Regions from separate parts of the Streptomyces sp. NPDC055254 genome, predicted to be linked through region 1. Evidence: riboswitches for the same ligand, from Rfam matches in the RefSeq annotation. Region 1 holds a riboswitch; the other holds the start of a gene.
The links. A riboswitch is a leader RNA that binds a small molecule or an ion and turns the genes downstream of it on or off. The one in region 1 is predicted to bind S-adenosylmethionine.
Positions count from the first base shown of each region.

Region 2: it holds a riboswitch for S-adenosylmethionine, as region 1 does, so the genes downstream of both, ACWFQ8_RS11130 (aminotransferase class V-fold PLP-dependent enzyme) here and thrC (threonine synthase) in region 1, are expected to answer to the same signal.

Region 1 covers NZ_JBSGQV010000012.1:130,854-139,562, forward strand. Annotated here, with positions in the region: gene ACWFQ8_RS15290 (cold-shock protein) at 2-208, opposite strand; gene ACWFQ8_RS15295 (MoaD/ThiS family protein) at 650-925, opposite strand; gene thrC (threonine synthase) at 961-2,265, opposite strand; SAM riboswitch class I at 2,283-2,437, opposite strand; gene ACWFQ8_RS15305 (glucosyl-3-phosphoglycerate synthase) at 2,622-3,572, shown strand; gene ACWFQ8_RS15310 (alpha,alpha-trehalose-phosphate synthase (UDP-forming)) at 3,668-5,140, shown strand; gene otsB (trehalose-phosphatase) at 5,717-6,565, opposite strand; gene ACWFQ8_RS15320 (DUF3263 domain-containing protein) at 6,628-6,864, opposite strand; gene ACWFQ8_RS15325 (extracellular solute-binding protein) at 7,072-8,373, opposite strand; gene ACWFQ8_RS15330 (ROK family protein) at 8,583-8,709, shown strand, end outside.
Region 2 covers NZ_JBSGQV010000008.1:48,695-57,403, reverse strand. Annotated here, with positions in the region: gene ACWFQ8_RS11140 (rhomboid family intramembrane serine protease) at 1-244, shown strand, start outside; gene ACWFQ8_RS11135 (Lrp/AsnC ligand binding domain-containing protein) at 241-522, shown strand; gene ACWFQ8_RS11130 (aminotransferase class V-fold PLP-dependent enzyme) at 577-2,013, opposite strand; SAM riboswitch class IV at 2,231-2,347, opposite strand; gene trpD (anthranilate phosphoribosyltransferase) at 2,438-3,502, opposite strand; gene qcrB (cytochrome bc1 complex cytochrome b subunit) at 3,672-5,303, opposite strand; gene qcrA (cytochrome bc1 complex Rieske iron-sulfur subunit) at 5,300-6,358, opposite strand; gene qcrC (cytochrome bc1 complex diheme cytochrome c subunit) at 6,355-7,164, opposite strand; gene ctaE (aa3-type cytochrome oxidase subunit III) at 7,241-7,861, opposite strand; gene ACWFQ8_RS11100 (hypothetical protein) at 8,061-8,465, shown strand; gene ACWFQ8_RS11095 (Ig-like domain-containing protein) at 8,629-8,709, opposite strand, start outside.

The sequences.
Region 1 (8,709 bases):
ACTAGCCGAGTGCGAGCTTGACCATGTCCGCCTGCGGACCCTTCTGGCCCTGCGAGATCTCGAACTCGACCCGCTGACCCTCTTCAAGGGTGCGGTACCCGTCCATCTGGATGGCGCTGTAGTGGACGAACACATCCGCACCACCGTCGACCGCGATGAAGCCGTAGCCCTTCTCCGCGTTGAACCACTTGACGGTGCCCTGAGCCATGCCTAACTCCCCTATTACTGGCCCTTGCGCAGGAACGCACTTCGCGATCCCGGGTCAGAACTTGCGTCGGAACGCGTCGACCGAGGCTGAATGTATCTGCGCGGGTGCTGTCTGCAACAGGTCAATCCGACGAGAATTCAGGACACCCGGATACATTGAAATAGAGTGAAAATTTGGCATCTTCCTGGGCAACTCGGGCTCGACATATCTCGCCAAAGCCCCATACCGCACTCGCACATTGACCCGATGTCGACCCTCACGCGACCCGTACATATGCGGCGGGCAAGTCCAGCGGAGGGGACTTCCCCAACTCTACCGCGCCCAACCAAACAGAATTACCCCCTCCACTTGTTGACGGAGGGGGTAATAAAGGATTCGCGTGGCGTCCGGGACACCGGCCTCAGGGGCCGGACCCGTCCGGTCCCGTCCGGACGGGACCGGTCAGCCGCCCGCGACGGCGGGGATGATCGAGACGCCGGCGCCGTCCGGCGTCTTCGCCTCCAGCCCGCCCTCGAAGCGCACGTCGTCGTCGTTGACGTAGACGTTCACGAAGCGGCGCAGCTTGCCCTGGTCGTCCAGGACGCGCGCGGCGATGCCCGGGTGGCTCTGCTCCAGGGACTGGATGACCTCCGCCAGCGTGGCGCCCTCGGCGGGGACCTCGGCCCGGCCGCCGGTGTAGGTGCGCAGGATGGTGGGGATGCGGACGTTGACGCTCATGGTGCTACTGCCTTTCCGGTGTGCGGGAGTGGTCGTCAGGCCAGGCCGGCGGCGCGGAAGGCGTCCAGGCTCGGGCGGATGGTGGCGCTCTGCCCGCTGTCGGCGGCCACCGCCTCCAGGGTCTTGAGGCCGTCGCCGGTGTTCAGGACGACCGTCGTCAGCGTCGGGTCGAGCTGCCCGTTCTCGATGAGCTTCTTCGTCACGCCGACGGTCACGCCACCCGCGGTCTCGGCGAAGATGCCCTCGGTCTGGGCGAGGATCTTGATGGCCTCGACGACCTGCTCGTCGTTGACGTCCTCGACGAAGCCACCGGTCCGGCGCGCGATGTCCAGCACGTACGGGCCGTCCGCCGGGTTGCCGATGGCCAGCGACTTGGCGATGGTGTTCGGCTTCTGCGGGCGGACCACGTCGTGACCGGCCTTGAAGGCGGTCGATACCGGGGAGCAGCCCTCGGCCTGGGCACCGAAGATCTTGTACGGCTTGTCCTCGACGAGGCCGAGCTTGATCAGCTCCTGCAGACCCTTGTCGATCTTCGTCAGCTGCGAGCCGGACGCGATCGGGATGACGATCTGGTCGGGCAGCTGCCAGCCGAGCTGCTCGCAGATCTCGTACGCCAGGGTCTTGGAGCCCTCGCCGTAGTAGGGGCGCAGGTTGACGTTGACGAAGCCCCAGCCCTCGCCCAGCGGGTCGCCGATGAGCTCGGAGCAGAAGCGGTTGACGTCGTCGTAGTTGCCCTCGATACCGACCAGGTCGCCGCCGTACACACCGGCCATGACGACCTTGCCCTGCTCCAGGTCGTGCGGGATGAACACGCAGGACCGGAAGCCGGCGCGGGCGGCGGCCGCGCCGACGGCGCCGGCCAGGTTGCCCGTGGAGGAGCAGGACAGGGTGGTGAAGCCGAAGGCGCGGGCGGCCTCGACGGCGATGGCCACGACGCGGTCCTTGAAGGAGTGCGTCGGGTTGCCGGAGTCGTCCTTGACGTAGAGCTTGCCGGTGACGCCGAGCTCCTTGGCCAGGTTGGCCGCGTCCACCAGCTTGGTGAAGCCGGGGTTCAGGCTCGGCTTGGAGGCCACGTCCGCGGGGACGGGCAGCAGCGGCGCGTAACGCCAGATGTTGTTGGGTCCGGCCTCGATCGCCGCGCGCAGCGCCTCGGCGTCTTCGGGTGAACCAGTACCGGTCGGGAACTCGTAGGCGACTTCCAGCGGTCCGAAGCACTCGGCGCACGCGAAGACGGGACCGAGCGCGAAACGGGTACCGCATTCGCGACAGGAAAGGCCGGTGGCGGGTCCGAGGTCGACAGAAACCAGGTCGGCAGAGGTGGCGACAGTCTGTGCAGCCATGATGGCGAGGCCCTTTCTCCTCATCTTCCCCATGGCGCACTTCGCCATGAGACGGAATTGGCACCTTCCCTAGCCGGGGACCTCGCTGGCGTGCGTGACGCAATCGCGAGAACCGACTGGAGGGTTGCCGGGGCTTCAACGGGCCGTGTCCCTCTGCCCCTCTGGATGAGCGGTATGGCACCGGGCTGCGCGCTCTGTGGCGCTCCCGGGCGTTTGTGCGCGAGGACCCCCGACATGCGGCGGTGCTTCGCGTTGTTCAAGACTGTAACCGAAGGTCCGGGTGGTTGAGACAGCCGTCCGAACCGCGAGATGGATCATATTTCACCCCAAAGGGATCGACGCAGGGAGTGCTGAGAGTGCTGGAAGAGGTGGAGCGCTGGCTGGCCGACCGCTCCTGGTCCGCCGCCGACCGACCGCTCGACCAGCTGCTCGACCGGAAACGGGCGGCCGGCACGACGGTCAGCGTGGTGCTGCCCGCGCTCGACGAGGAGGCGACGGTCGGCGCCATCGTCGAGGTCATCCGGCGCGATCTGATCGAGGGCCTGCCGGTGCCGCTGGTGGACGAGCTGGTCGTGATCGACTCGGGCTCCGAGGACCGCACGGCGGAGGTCGCGGCGAAGGCCGGCGCCCGGGTCGTGCACCGCGACGCGCTCCTCCCGAGGATCCCCCCACTGCCCGGCAAGGGCGAGGTGCTGTGGCGCTCGCTGCTGGCCACCACCGGGGACGTGGTCTGCTTCGTCGACGCCGATCTGCGGGACTTCTCGGCCTCGTTCGTCTCCGGGATCGTGGGACCGCTGCTGACCGACCCCGGTGTGCAGTTCGTCAAGGCGATGTACGACCGCCCGCTGGGCGACGCCCCGGGCCAGGGCGGCCGGGTGACCGAGCTGGTGGCCCGCCCGCTGCTGAACCTGCACTGGCCGCGGCTGGCCGGCTTCGTGCAGCCGCTGGGCGGCGAGTACGCGGTGCGGCGCTCGCTGCTGGAGCGGCTGCCGTTCCCCGTCGGGTACGGGGTCGAGCTCGGCCTGCTGGTGGACGCGCTGCACACGGTCGGGCTGGACGCGCTGGCCCAGGTGGACGTGGGCGTACGGGTCCACCGCCATCAGGACGGGCAGGCGCTGGGCCGGATGGCCGCCGCGATCTACCGCACGGCGCAGTTGCGGCTCTCGCGCGGGCACCTCGTACGGCCGGAGCTGACGCAGTTCGAGCGGGGACCGGACGGGTTCGTTGCGCGGACGTACGCGGTGGACACAGAGGAGCGGCCGCCGATGCGGGAGATCCCGGAGTACGCCGTGCGCCGCGTGGCCTGAACCGGCTCCCTCGGCGCCCGGCGCGAGCCGGTCCGGGCCCCCGGCCGGCTCCGTCCACACGTTTGAGCGAGGGCGGTCGGGGCTAGGTTGGCGGCATGGCTTCTCAGGTACTCGTCGCAGCCAACCGCGGCCCGCTCTCCTACGCCCTCGCCCCCGACGGCACGCTCACCGCCCGGCGCGGCGGGGGCGGGCTCGTCTCGGGGCTCTCCGCCGCGCTCGCGGAGCAACCAGGCGCCCTGTGGATCTGCGCGGCCCTGTCGGAGGCGGACCGGGAGGCGGTTCGGCGGGGCGTCGCGGAGCCGGGTGTCCGGATGCTGGACATCGATCCCACGGTGTACGACGACGCCTACAACGGCATCGCGAACTCGGTGCTCTGGTTCACCCACCACCACCTGTACGACGTCCCGCGCGAGCCGGTCTTCGACGCGGAGTTCCGGCGCCGCTGGGACTCGTACGTGGCGTACAACCGGGCCTTCGCCGAGGCCCTCGCCGAGGAGGCGGCGCCGGGCGCGGCCGTCCTCGTGCAGGACTACCACCTGGCGCTGGCCCCGGGCGAGCTGCGCGCACTGCGGCCGGACCTGCGGATCGGGCACTTCACGCACACTCCGTGGGCGTCCCCGGAGTTCATGGGCATGCTGCCGGACGACATCCGGGAGCAACTGCTGTGGGGCATGCTCGGGGCGGACCGGCTCGGCTTCCACACCGAGCGGTGGGGCGTCAACTTCATCACGGGCGCGAGCACGGACTCCCCTACCGGCGTCGCGACGGGCAGCTTCGCCCACGGCGGCAACCCGACCTCGGTGACGCACCGCAGGATGCGCGCGGACGGCAGCGGGCTGGGGCCGGTGCGGGAGACGGCCGTGGAGGCGTACCCGCTCGGCGTCGACGCGGAGGAGCTGCGCGCGCTGGCGCACCGTCCGGAGGTGGACGAGAAGCTGGCGGAGCTTCGGGCGGAGGTCGCGGGCCGAAAGACCATCGTCCGGGTGGACCGGACGGAGCTGTCCAAGAACATCCTGCGCGGGCTGCTGGCGTACCGGGAACTGCTGACGACGCACCCCGAGTGGCGGGGCCGGGTCGTGCACCTGGCGTCGGCGTACCCCTCGCGGCAGGACTTGAAGGTCTACCGGGACTACACGGACGCGGTGGCCACGCTGGCGGCGGAGATCAACGCGGAGTTCGGCACGGAGGACTGGCAGCCGGTGCTGGTGTCGGTCAAGGACGACTTCGCGCGGTCGCTGGCGGCGTACCGGATGGCGGACGTGGCGCTGGTGAACCCGGTGCGGGACGGCATGAACCTGGTGGCGAAGGAGATCCCGGTGGTGTCGGAGGAGGGGTGCGTGCTGGTGCTGTCGACGGGGGCGGGGGCGTACGAGGAGCTCCGCGAGGACGCGCTGACGGTGAGCCCGTACGACGTGACGGAGACGGCCGAGGCGTTGCACGCGGCGCTGGCGATGCCGGAGGGGGAGCGGGCGGAGCGCACGAAGCGCCTCGCGGCCGCCGCGACGGCGCTCCCGCCGGCCCGCTGGTTCACGTCCCAACTGTCGGCCCTCCCCCCCGCGAAGCCCTGACCGCCCCCCTACGGCGCTCCGCCCCGACCCCCCACGCCTCCCCTCCCGAGGCCCCGCCTCCAACCCCACGGCTCCCCTCCCGGGGCCCCGCCCCCAACCCCACGGCGCTCCGCGCCCGCGCCTCAAACGCCGGCGGGGCTGGAATTGCCCTCCGGGCAATCCAGCCCTCGCCAGGCAGAGGACACCAGCCCCATCCACCCTCGCCGGCGCTTGGAGCGCGAAATCCGAAGCGGAGCGAATCCAGCCTCGCCGGCGTTTGAGGCGCGGGGTACGGGGCGGAGCGAATCCAGCCCCGCCGGCGATTGAGGCGCGGGGTCCGGGGCGGAGCCCCGATCCTTGAGCCGCGCAGAGAACCGGCCCGGCCGAACCAGCCCCGCCGGCGATTGAGGCGCGAGGCCCGAGGCCGAGCGAATCCAGCCTCGCCGGCGCTTGAGGCGCGGGGTCCGGGGCGGAGCCCGGGGGGATTGGCCTCGGCCCCCGCCCGGGGCATGTTCCGCCCGCCGGTGCCGCGGTTCTCGCACCGCGGCAGCCGCAGCCGGCACCGGGCCCGGCCGGCGGCCGAACCGCACGGCAGGGTCAGCCGCGGACGGCCGCCGCCAGCGTGGACAGGAAGGCGACGACCTCGGCCGGGCCGGGGAGGACCAGGTCCGCGCGGGAGGCGAGCTCCGGGACCTCCGCCGAGCCACTGCACACCAGCACGCCCGGCAACCCGTCCGTCCGCCGCTTCTCGACCGCCGCGAACGCCGCCAGGTCCCCCAGGTCGTCCCCCGCGTACAGCACGGCCTCCGCGCCCGTCTCCGCCAGGAACTCCGTCAGCGCGACGCCCTTGTCCACGCCCGGCGGCCTCAGCTCCAGCACGGCCCGGCCCGGTTCGACCATCAGCCCGTGCCGCGCGGCCAGCTCCGCGAGGGGCTCCCGCAGCGCCGCGAAGGCCGCCTCGGGGTCCTCGGCCCGCCGGGTGTGCACGGCCAGGGCGCGGCCCTTCTCCTCGATCCACGTGCCCCGCCAGGCCCCGATCGCGTCGAGGAACCCCGGCAGCTCCGCCCGGACCGCCGCCACCCCGGGGTGCTCGGCGGGGGCGTGGACGATGCCGGTGACGGCGTCCCAGCGTTCGGCACCGTAGTGACCGAGGACGACCAGGTGTTCGAGTCCCGGGACGCCGGCGAAGCCGCCGTAGCGGACGGCGACCCCGGCCGGCCGGCCGGTGATCACGGCCACCGAGGCCACCTCGGGGGCCAGCGCCGACAGCGCGGGCACGGCTCCGGGGTGGGCCCGGGCCTGGTCCGGGTCCGGGACGATGTCGGCGAGTGTGCCGTCGAAGTCGAGTGCGACCACGGACCGGCGCGGGGCGCGGAGCAGTGCTTCCAGGCCCTCGCGTCCGGCTGCGGTGACGGGCATCGGCAGGTCGTGCGGACGGCTCCCCATACCGACGACCCTAACGGCCCGGCCCCGTGTCGGCTATGGCGCGGACCACGGGCGCGCGACGATTAACGGCGGGCCCGCTGGGCATCGCGGATGCGCCGGAGGCGGTTGACCGTGCCCGGTGCGTGGGCGAGCGCGCGGGGATCGTCCATGAGCGCGTTGAGCAGCTGGTAGTAGCGGACCGGGGTCATCCCGAGCCCCTCCCGTATGGCCCGCTCCTTGGCCCCTGGCCCGGGCCAGGTACGGCCCTCGTACGCGAGCACCGCGGCCTCCGTGGCCGTCAGCCGCCCTTCGTCCGTCATAAGGCCAGATTAACGCCGCCCACCGACACCCACCCCGCCGACCGAACCCGACGGACGCCGCGCACCCGGCGGACCCGGAGCCGGCGGACGAGCGGCCCGGGACCATTGAGCCCGAAACCGGCGACCCGGAACCGGCAACCCGGTACCGGCGGCCCGGCGGCGGCGGGGGTCTCCCGGCCCGGAACCGGCGGCGCCGCGGCCGTGGGGTCAGCGCGGGTCGGCCGCCCGGGCCGCCGTCGCGATGTCCTCCAGGACCTTCGCCGGCTGCCCGCCCGGCTGCACCGTCGTGCCGATGTCCTGCTTGATGTCCTCGCTGACGCCCGCCCAGGACTCCTTGCCGACGGGGTACAGCCGCGCGTTCGGCAGCGCCGCCAGGAAGGTCTTCAGCTGCGGCGCGGACCCGCCCGTCGCCGACTCCATCGCCCGGTAGCCGCTCGTGGTGACCGGCAGCAGGGCGTACTTGTCGGTGAAGGCCGTCACGTTCTTCGTGTCGTAGAGGTAGTCGAGGAACTTCCCGGACTCCCGGTTGTGCCCGTTCTTGAAGGCCATCACCCAGTCCGCGACGCCCATCGCCGACTGATCGGTGCCGTCGGCGGTGGGCAGGGGCAGCATCCCGACCTTCACGCCCTTGTCCGCGGCCTGCTTGACCAGCGTCGGGTGGCCGTTGAGCATGCCGACCTCGCCGCGCGTGAAGGCGTCGAAGGCGGCCTGCCGGTCCAGCTTCGCCGGCTCGACGGGCCCGGTCAGCCCCTGCCCGACGAGCTTGTCGCGCAGGAACTCCAGCGTCTTGACGTTGGCGGGCGAGTCGATGGAGTACGACTCCTCGTTGTCGGTGTAGCCGCCTCCGCCCGACAGGAGCCACATCATCGTCTCGGCCTGCGCCTCCTCGCGGCCCAGGGGCAGCGCGAAGGGGGTGGGGACGCCCGCGCCCTTGAGCTTCTTGGCGGCCGCTTCGAGGTCCGTCCAGCTCTTGGGCTGCCAGGGGGTCCGGCCGTCCTTGGGCACGACGCCCGCGTCGGCCAGCAGCTTCTCGTTGTAGAAGAGCAGCCGGGTGCTGGCGACGAAGGGCAGCCCGTACTGGACCCGCTTGACCTTGCCGGCGTCCGCGAGCGGCGGCAGGAAGTCGGCCTCCGTCTTGACCGAGAGCAGTTCGTCGGCCCGGTAGAGCTTGCCGGCGGCCGCGTAGTCGGCGTAGGCGCCGATCTGGGCGATGTCGGGGGCCTTGCCGGCCTTGACCATCTCGGCGACCTTGGCGTCCACCTCCGACCACGAGTAGACGCTCACCTCGACGTTGATGCCGGGGTGGTCCTTCTCGAAGCCCTCGGCGAGGTCCTTCCAGTACGACTGCGAGGAGTTCTGCGGATTGTCCCCGTAGTCGGCCGCCACGACCCGCAGGGTCACCTCGTTGTCCCCGGCGAGTCCCCCGACGGCTCCGCAGCCCGTCAGCGTCACTGCGGACAGGCACAGCACGGCGCCGGACGCGGCCAGGCTCAGGTAACGGCCCTTCACAGTTCTCCATCCACCCCTAGTTGTACGTACGATCCACGTAAGGTCTACACCACTTTGACGGCTCGCCGACACCTGGGGGCGCTTCCGGGCGCGGTCCGTGTCCGGACCGTGTCCGACCTGGGTCCCGGATTTGTATGGCAGCTCAACAATCCCTCTCAATGGACTAGACCTTTCCCCGCCGAGCACGCGAGACTATCTCTGTGAAACCCGTGAAACACGTCATCGCCCTCGATGTGGGCGGCACCGGGATGAAGGCCGCCCTGGTCGCCGCCGACGGCACCCTGCTGCACGAGGCGCGCCGCGCCACCGGCCGCGAGCGGGGCGCCGACGCCGTCG
Region 2 (8,709 bases), on a different contig from region 1:
GGTGACGAGTCTGTTCCCGTTCCTGTTCTTCCTGCCGCTGCGGTTCCCGGCCTGGATCGTGCTGCTGTTCTGGTTCGCCCTCCAGGGGGTGGCGGCGCACCGGGCGGGCAGCGGCCCGGGGGTCGCCTATCTGGCCCATCTCGTGGGCTTCTCGGTGGGCTTCCTCTACGCGTGGGTGCGGTATCGCGGTGCGACTAGAGTGAGGCCACCAGCGACGGCCACCGAGGGAGACAGCCAGCCGTGATCACCGCGATCGTGCTCATCAAGACCAGCGTGGACCGCATCCCCGAGATCGCCGAGGCCATCGCCGCGCTGGACAGTGTCAGCGAGGTGTACTCCGTCACCGGTACGTACGACCTGATCGCGCTGGTCCGGGTGGCCCGCCACGAGAACCTGGCGGACATCATCCCGGGCAGCATCAGCAAGATCCCGGGCGTCGAGGCGACGGACACCCACGTGGCCTTCCGCACCTACTCCCAGCACGACCTGGAAGCCGCCTTCGCGATCGGCCTGGACGCCTAGACACCTCGGGCCGGGGTCCGGACCGGTTGGAGCGCACCGCCGCCTCGCCGCCTGTCAGACGGCCGGGACGCAGCGGCCCTCTTCCGTGCGGTACTGCCACTGCGCGCCGTCCGCGACGAGTTCCTTCACCGCGCGGACGAAGCGCTCGACGTGCTCGTCCGGGGTGCCCGCGCCGAAGCTGACGCGGATGGCGTTCAGCGAGCGCTCGCCCGGGGCCGCCTCCGGGGCGCCGCACTCCCCCGGCTCCTGCGGCTCGCTGCCCAGCAGGGTGCGGACCAGCGGGTGGGCGCAGAACAGGCCGTCGCGGACGCCGATCCCGTACTCGGCGGACAGGGCCGCCGCGAAGTGGGAGCTGTTCCAACCGTCGACCACGAAGGAGATGACGCCCACGCGCGGGGCGTCGTCCCCGAAGAGGGACAGCACCCGCACCTCGGGGACCTCCGCGAGGCCCTCGCGGACCGTGGCGACGAGGTGGCGCTCCCGGGCGACGAGGGCGTCGAAGCCCGCCTCGGTCAGAGCGCGGCAGGCGGAGGCGATCGAGTAGACGCCGATGACGTTCGGGGAGCCGGCCTCGTGGCGCGCGGCGGTGGTGTGCCACTCGACGTCCACACCGCCGTCCTCGCGCCGGGCCACCTTGCGGGAGGCGCCGCCTCCGGCGAGGTACGGCTCGGCCTCCTGGAGCCAGTCGGCGCGGCCGGCGAGGACGCCCGAGCCGAAGGGCGCGTACAGCTTGTGGCCGGAGAAGGCGACCCAGTCGACGTCCAGCTCCCGCACGGAGACGGGGTGGTGCGGGGCCAGCTGGGCGGCGTCCAGCACGATCCGCGCGCCGTGGGCGTGCGCGGCGGCGGCGAGCTCCTTGACCGGCCACAGCTCACCGGTGACGTTGGAGGCGCCGGTCACGCACACCAGCGCGGGACCGTACGGCTCGCGTTCGGCAAGGGCACGCTCCAGCGTGGCGACGGCCTCGGCGGGGGTGCGCGGGGCGTCGAGGTAGCTGACGCGGGCGTCCGACCAGGGCAGCAGCGAGGCGTGGTGCTCGGTCTCGAAGACGAAGACCTGGCAGTCGGCCGGCAGCACGGCGGCGAGCAGGTTGAGCGAGTCGGTGGTGGAGCGGGTGAAGACCACCTGGTCCGTGGGGCGGCAGTCGAGGAACTCGGCGACCGTGACGCGGCTCTGCTCGAAGAGGTCGGTGGAAAGCTGGGAGAGGTAGCCGGCGCCGCGGTGCACGCTGCCGTAGTAGGGGGCGTACGCGGCCACGTCGTCCCAGACCCGCTGCAGGGCGGGGGCGCTGGCCGCGTAGTCCAGGGCGGCGTAGGTGACCTCGCCGCCGGTGACGAGCGGGACGGTGACGTCCCGGCCGAGGACCGCCAGCGGTTCGGCACAGGCGGGGCCCTCGGCGGCGTTGCTCGCGCACTCGACGGGGGCGGTGACGCGGGCGGTGACAGCGGCGGCGGTGTCGGCGTTCGGGGCGGCGTTCAGGAATGCGGACATGGCGGAATCTCCCGGCAGGCAGGGGTGAATGGCTTCGGTGCGCCCGCACGCGGGTACGGCTCTGGGGCCGTCCGGGGTACGGGGAGTGCCCCGGAACTGAACGGGGCACACGGAAGCGGCCCTGGTCCGGGGGTTGAAGAAGGGGCGGAGTCGCCCTATCGCATTCGCTTGCTCACGGAAAAAGCTCCTCGGGAGACCAGGACCCCTGGTGTCGAGGGATCCGCGCTTGCCGTAGACCTCGCTGCCTACGGCCTGGTCATCACCCGGGGCACCCCGCCACGGAAGGAGGGTTGCCGGACAGCGAGCCGGGGCCTAAACGCTGTCACTCGTGACCTGGTCAGCATCCTGCCACATGATCCCGCCGACGCAAGGCCCCGGTCCGAATGGCGGACCGGGGCCTTGACTCAAAACCGTCGTACGAACATCAGGCGTTGCTGGCCGCCACCCACCGCTCCAGCGCCGCGCGGGCCGCGCCCGAGTCGATGGCCTCCGCCGCCCGGGTGATGCCCGCCGCGATCTGCTCCTCCAGCGTGCCCTCGCCCGGGTCCAGGGCCACCAGGGCCGCCGCCGAGTTCAGCAGCACCGCGTCGCGCACGGGACCGGTCTCGCCGGCCAGCAGGCGCCGGGCCACGTCCGCGTTGTACGAGGCGTCCGCGCCCCGCAGCTCCGCCACGTCGACGAGGTCGACGCCCACGTCACGGGGGTCGAAGGACTGCTCCACGACCCTGCCGTCGCGGACCCGCCAGACGCGCGAGGTGGCGGTCGTGGTGAGCTCGTCGAGACCGTCGTCGCCGCGGAAGACCAGCGCGGACGAGCCCCGCTCCGCGAGCACGCCGGCCACGATGGGGGCCACCCTGGCGTCGGCGACACCGGTCGCCTGGGCCCGTACCCGCGCCGGGTTGGTCAGCGGGCCCAGGAAGTTGAAGGTGGTCCGGATGCCCAGTTCCTTGCGGGCCCCGGCCACGTGGCGCAGCGCCGGGTGGAACTTCACCGCGAAGCAGAAGGTGATGCCGGCCTCCTCCGCGACCTCGGCGACCCGCGCCGGGGTGAGGTCGAGGTTGACGCCGAGCTTCTCCAGGACGTCCGAGGCCCCGCTCGCGGAGGACGCGGCCCGGTTGCCGTGCTTGACCACCTTGGCGCCCGTACCGGCCACCACGATCGCCGACATCGTCGAGATGTTGACCGTTTTGGCCCCGTCGCCGCCGGTGCCGACGATGTCCACCGTCCGGCCCGGCACCTCGATCAGGTTGGCGTGGTCGTACATGGTCTCGACGAGACCGTTGATCTCCGCGACGGTCTCGCCCTTGGCCCGCAGGGCGACCACGAAACCGGCGATCTGGGCGTCGGTGGCCTCCCCACGCATGATCTTGTCCATGGCCCAGGCGGTGTCCTCGGCACGCAGGTCCCGGCCGGCCAGCAGCGCGTCGAGAAGGCCCGGCCAGCCGCGGGCCGCCACGCTGTCGCCGCCTGCCGGGGTCACAACGTTCATGGTCCGCTCCTGCTGCTTGTGGGCCGCCCCCGTGTCCGCGCCCACGTCGAATGGGAAGGGCTCCAGCCTATCCAGCCCCGAGGGACGGCAAAGAGCCCCGTCCAGACCCTGGACGGGGCTCTTGCCGTGGCGACGCCAGGACTGACCGAAATCAGTCCCTCAAACGGGATCAGTGGTGGCCGTGGCCGCTCTGGATCTCCTTGTACTCCTCCACCGAGGGCTTCGGAATCTGGTTGTCCTCGGCGTAGAAGCCCTTGCTGAGCTTCGCCCGCAGCTTCTCCGTGAGCTTCACCTTGCGCTCGACGCCGTTCTCGTCGACCGTCGGACCGGCCTCGATCGGCCGGTACTGCTCGTGCTGGGTCAGCGTGTGCAGCTGGCCCTGCGGGAGCGGCTCGTGGATCTCGACGAACTCACCGTGCGGCAGGCGCTTGATGATGCCGGTCTCGCGACCGTGCAGCACCTTGTCCCGGTCCCGGCGCTGGAGGCCGAGGCAGATCCGCTTGGTGACGATGAAGGCGAGGACCGGTACGGCGAAGAAGCCGATGCGGACGAACCAGGTGATCGAGTTGATCGACAGGTGGAAGTACTGCGCGAACATGTCGTTTCCACCGCCGATCAGGAGCACGATGTACTCCGCGATCCAGGCGACACCGAAGGCCGTACGGGTCGGGACGTTGCGCGGGCGGTCCAGGATGTGGTGCTCGCGCTTGTCCCCGGTGACCCAGGACTCGATGAAGGGCCAGACGGCGATCGCGCCCAGCACCAGCGGGAAGAGCAGCAGCGGGATGAACACGCCCAGGACGAGCGTGTGGCCCCACAGGTTGATCTCCCAGCCGGGCATGGCACGGATCAGGCCCTCGGGCATACCCATGTACCAGTCGGGCTGCGCACCGGTGGACACGTGGTCCGGACGGTACGGGCCGAGCGCCCAGATCGGGTTGATCGAGGCGATCGCGGAGATGGCCGAGATGACACCGAAGACCAGGAAGAAGAAGCCTCCGGCCTTGGCCATGTAGACCGGCAGCAGCGGCATGCCGACGACGTTGTTGTTCGTCTTGCCCGGCCCGGGGAACTGGGTGTGCTTGTGGTAGAAGACCAGGATCAGGTGGGCCACGAGCAGGCCCATCATGATGCCGGGCAGCAGCAGGATGTGGATGGAGTAGAACCGCGCGACGAAGTCGCCGCCCGGGAACTCCCCGCCGAACAGGAAGAACGACAGGTACGTGCCGACGACCGGCACGGACAGGATCGCGCCCTGCATGAAGCGGACACCGGTGCCCGAGAGCAGGTCGTCCGGCAGCGAGTAACCGGTGAAACCGGTGAACATGCCGAGGACCAGCAGCAGGAAGCCGAAGATCCAGTTGACCTCGCGCGGCTTGCGGAACGCGCCGGTGAAGAACACGCGCATCATGTGCACGATCATCGCCGCGACGAAGATCAGCGCCGCCCAGTGGTGGATCTGCCGGATGAGCAGACCACCGCGGACGTCGAAGCTGATGTCCAGGGTCGAGGCGAAGGCCTCGGACATCATGACGCCCTGCATGGGCACGTACGAGCCGTGGTAGACGACCTCGTTCATGCTCGGGTGGAAGAACAGCGTCAGGTACACACCCGTGAGGATGATGATGATGAAGCTGTAGAGGCAGATCTCACCCAGCATGAAGGACCAGTGGTCCGGGAAGATCTTGCGCATGTTGGCCTTGGCCAGGCTGTAGATGCCCAGGCGGCCGTCCGCCCAGTCCGCTACGCGCTCGCCGGCCGGCGCTTTGCGCGCCGTCTTGGTGGTGGTGGCAGTGCTCATCCGCGCTCCCAGAATGCAGGACCGACGGGCTCTTCGAAGTCGCCGAGCGCTTCGAGGAAGCCTTCGTCATTCACACCGATCCGCAGCTGCGGAAGGGCGTGACCAGCCGGGCCGAAGATGACACGGGCGCCGTCGGAGAGGTCGAAGGTGGACTGGTGGCACGGGCAGAGCACGTGGTGCGTCTGCTGCTCGTACAGGCTGATCGGGCAGCCGACGTGGGTGCAGATCTTGGAGTAGGCGACGATGCCGTCGTGGGACCACTCCAGCTCCTGCTTGTCCTTGATGTCGTCCGGCTGGATGCGGACGATCATCAGGGCGGCCTTGGCGATCTGGACCTGGAAGTCGTGCTGGTCCTCCTCCAGGCCTTCCGGCATGGCGAAGGTCAGCGAACCGACCAGGACGTCCTCGGGACGCAGCGGCTCCATCGTGTTCTGGTTGATGAGCAGCTTGCCCTTGGCCCACAGGGTCTTGCGGAGCTTGTCCTCGGGCAGCGGGCCCGTGTCACGGAGGATCATGACGGCGGACAGCGGCAGCATCGCCAGCGCACCCAGCATGGTGTTGCGGATGAGCGGACGGCGACCGATGCCGGACTCCGACGCACCGGCGGCGAAGTCGGCCATGACCTTGGCCTTGACCTCCGGCGGAGCTGCGATCTCGTGGCGCTCGTCGGCGACCTCGACGTCGGACATCAGGGTGCGGGCCCAGTGGACCGCGCCCGCGCCGATGCAGAAGAGGGCCGTGCCCAGCGTCATGCCCAGGGCGAAGTTGAGCGCACTCACCTTCCCCAGCGGGAAGATGTAGACGATCTTGTCGACCGGGAAGATCACGTAGGACGCGATGAAGCCGATCGTCGCCAGCATCGACAGCGTGAACAGCATCGCGACGGTGCGCTCGGAGCGCTTCGCCGCACGCTCGTCGATGTCCTGGATGCGCGGCTTGTGGACCGGCAGGCCCGGGTCCGCGAACGGGTCGTCCGCGACCGCTACGCCACCGTGGTGGACGTCGCCCTGCTCGCTCGGCAGGTGCTTCTCTTCGGGAATGTCTTGGCTACTCATGACTTCTTGGCCTTAGCGGTGTGGGCCGCGACCCAGACGGCGACAGCGATCAGCGCACCCAGACCGAAGATCCAGCCGAACAGACCCTCGGAGACGGGGCCGAGGCCACCGAGCTTGAGCCCGCCGGGGTTGGTCGACTTCTCGCCGTTCACGTTCTGGAGGTACGCGATGATGTCCTTCTTCTCCTGCTCCGGCATGGTGCTGTCCGGGAAGGAGGGCATGTTCTGCGGGCCGGTGAGCATGGCCTCGTAGATGTGCTTGGGCGATACGTCCTCAAGGTTCGGGGCGTACTTGCCGTTCGTCAGCGCGCCGCCTTCGCCGGTGAAGTTGTGACACTGCGCGCAGTTGTTGCGGAACAGCTCACCACCCTTGGCGATGTCGGCACCCGCCGGGTCGTACTGCTTCTCGGTCGGCGTGATCGGGCCGGCGCCGAGGGACGCGATGTACGCGGCCAGCTGGTCGATCTGCGCCTGGGTGTAGACCTTCGGCTTCTCCGGCACCTGGGCGCCGGGCTGCTGGGCCGGCATGCGGCCCGTGCTCACCTGGAAGTCGACGGCCGCGGAGCCTACGCCGACCAGGCTCGGGCCGTCAGAGGAACCCTGACCGCCGGTTCCGTGGCAGCTTGCGCAGCCGACGGCGTAGAGCTTCTTGCCCTCCTCGATGGCGAGGGACTGGGCGGTTTCATCGGCCTGCGCCTTGCCCGCGGGGGCGAAGGCGGCGTACAGCCCCCCAGTGGCCGCCAGCGCGAGGAGTAGAACGACGACCGCCGCCAGCGGATGGCGTCGTCGTGCGGAGAGCTTTTTCACGGATTACCCCGGTGTCAGGATCTTCTGCGTCGGTGTTTCTGGATGGAGTGCCGGGTCGGGCCCGGCGACGTGTTCGCTACTTGATCAGGTAGATCGTGGCGAAGAGGCCGATCCAGACGACATCGACGAAGTGCCAGTAGTAGGACACGACGATGGCCGACGTGGCCTGTTCGTGGGTGAACCTCTTGGCCGCGTACGTCCGGCCGAGGACCAGCAGGAAGGCGATGAGGCCGCCCGTCACGTGCAGACCGTGGAAGCCGGTGGTCAGGTAGAACACCGAGCCGTACGGATCGGACGAGAGGCTCATGCCTTCGTGCTTGACCAGCTCGGTGTACTCGAACACCTGGCCGCCAATGAAGATCGCACCCATGACGAACGTGATGATGAACCACGTCCGGAGCTTCTTCACGTCACCGCGCTCGGCGGCGAATACGCCGAGCTGGCAGGTGAGCGAGGAGAGCACCAGGATCGTCGTGTTCGTCGCCGAGAAGGGCAGATTCAAGGCCGAGGCCTGCTCTGTCCAGTACTCGGTACCCATCACGGATCGCAGGGTGAAGTACATCGCGAAGAGGGCCGCGAAGAACATCAGCTCGGAACTCAACCAGATGATGGTTCCGACGCTGACGAGGTTCGGCCGGTTGACCGTCGGGTGCGCGTGCCCGGTATCTACTGTCGTTGCTGTCGCCACGACCGACATTATGTCGGTCGCTTATCCCGCCCTCACCCCGGGGGGTGCCGTTCGGAGTGTCCGGGGGGTGTGCAAGGCCCGAACGGCCCATCAGATGAGCCAATGAGCGTGTCGTGCGAGGCTGTCCGAACCGATGTGGGCGGCGCATCGGGAGGAGTAGCATCCCGCGCAACATCAACGTGATTCACGTGACACGTGGAGGAACGAAATGCGGGCGACTGCGCGGGTTCTGGTCTACAGCGACGACGCGGGCACCCGGGAGCAGGTGCGGCTGGCGGCCGGGCGCAGGCCGGCCGCGGACCTGCCGCCGGTGGAGTTCCTGGAGTGCGCGACGCTGCCGGCGGTCCTGTCGGCGCTGGACGCGGGCGGCATCGACGTGTGCGTGCTGGACGGCGAGGCCACTCCGGCCGGGGGCATGGGTGTGGCCCGGCAGATCAAGGACGAGATCTTCCGGTGTCCGCCGGTGCTGCTGCTGATGGGACGCCCCCAGGACGCCTGGCTGGCCACCTGGAGCCGCGCGGACGCCGCCGTCACCCTTCCGGTGGATCCGGTGGAGTTCGCGGACGTCCTGGCGGGCCTCCTGCGCTCCCGCCTGTCCTCCTCGGCCGCCTGACCCCCTCCCCGGCGCCTGCGGGGCCCCGTTCGGCTCACCCGTCCGTGTGCGAAACCGCCACGGGAGGGTGAGCCGGGTCCCGGAAGCGGACGCCGGGGCCGGGGGGCGGGCGTGGGCGCCCGGTCTGGACGCTCGGCCTGGACGCCCGGCCTGGACGCTCGGCCTAGACGCTCGGCCGCAGGCGCGCCTGGTCGATCGGACTGCGGCCTTCCTGGGTGCCCTTGAGGAGGGCGCTGCCTTCGCG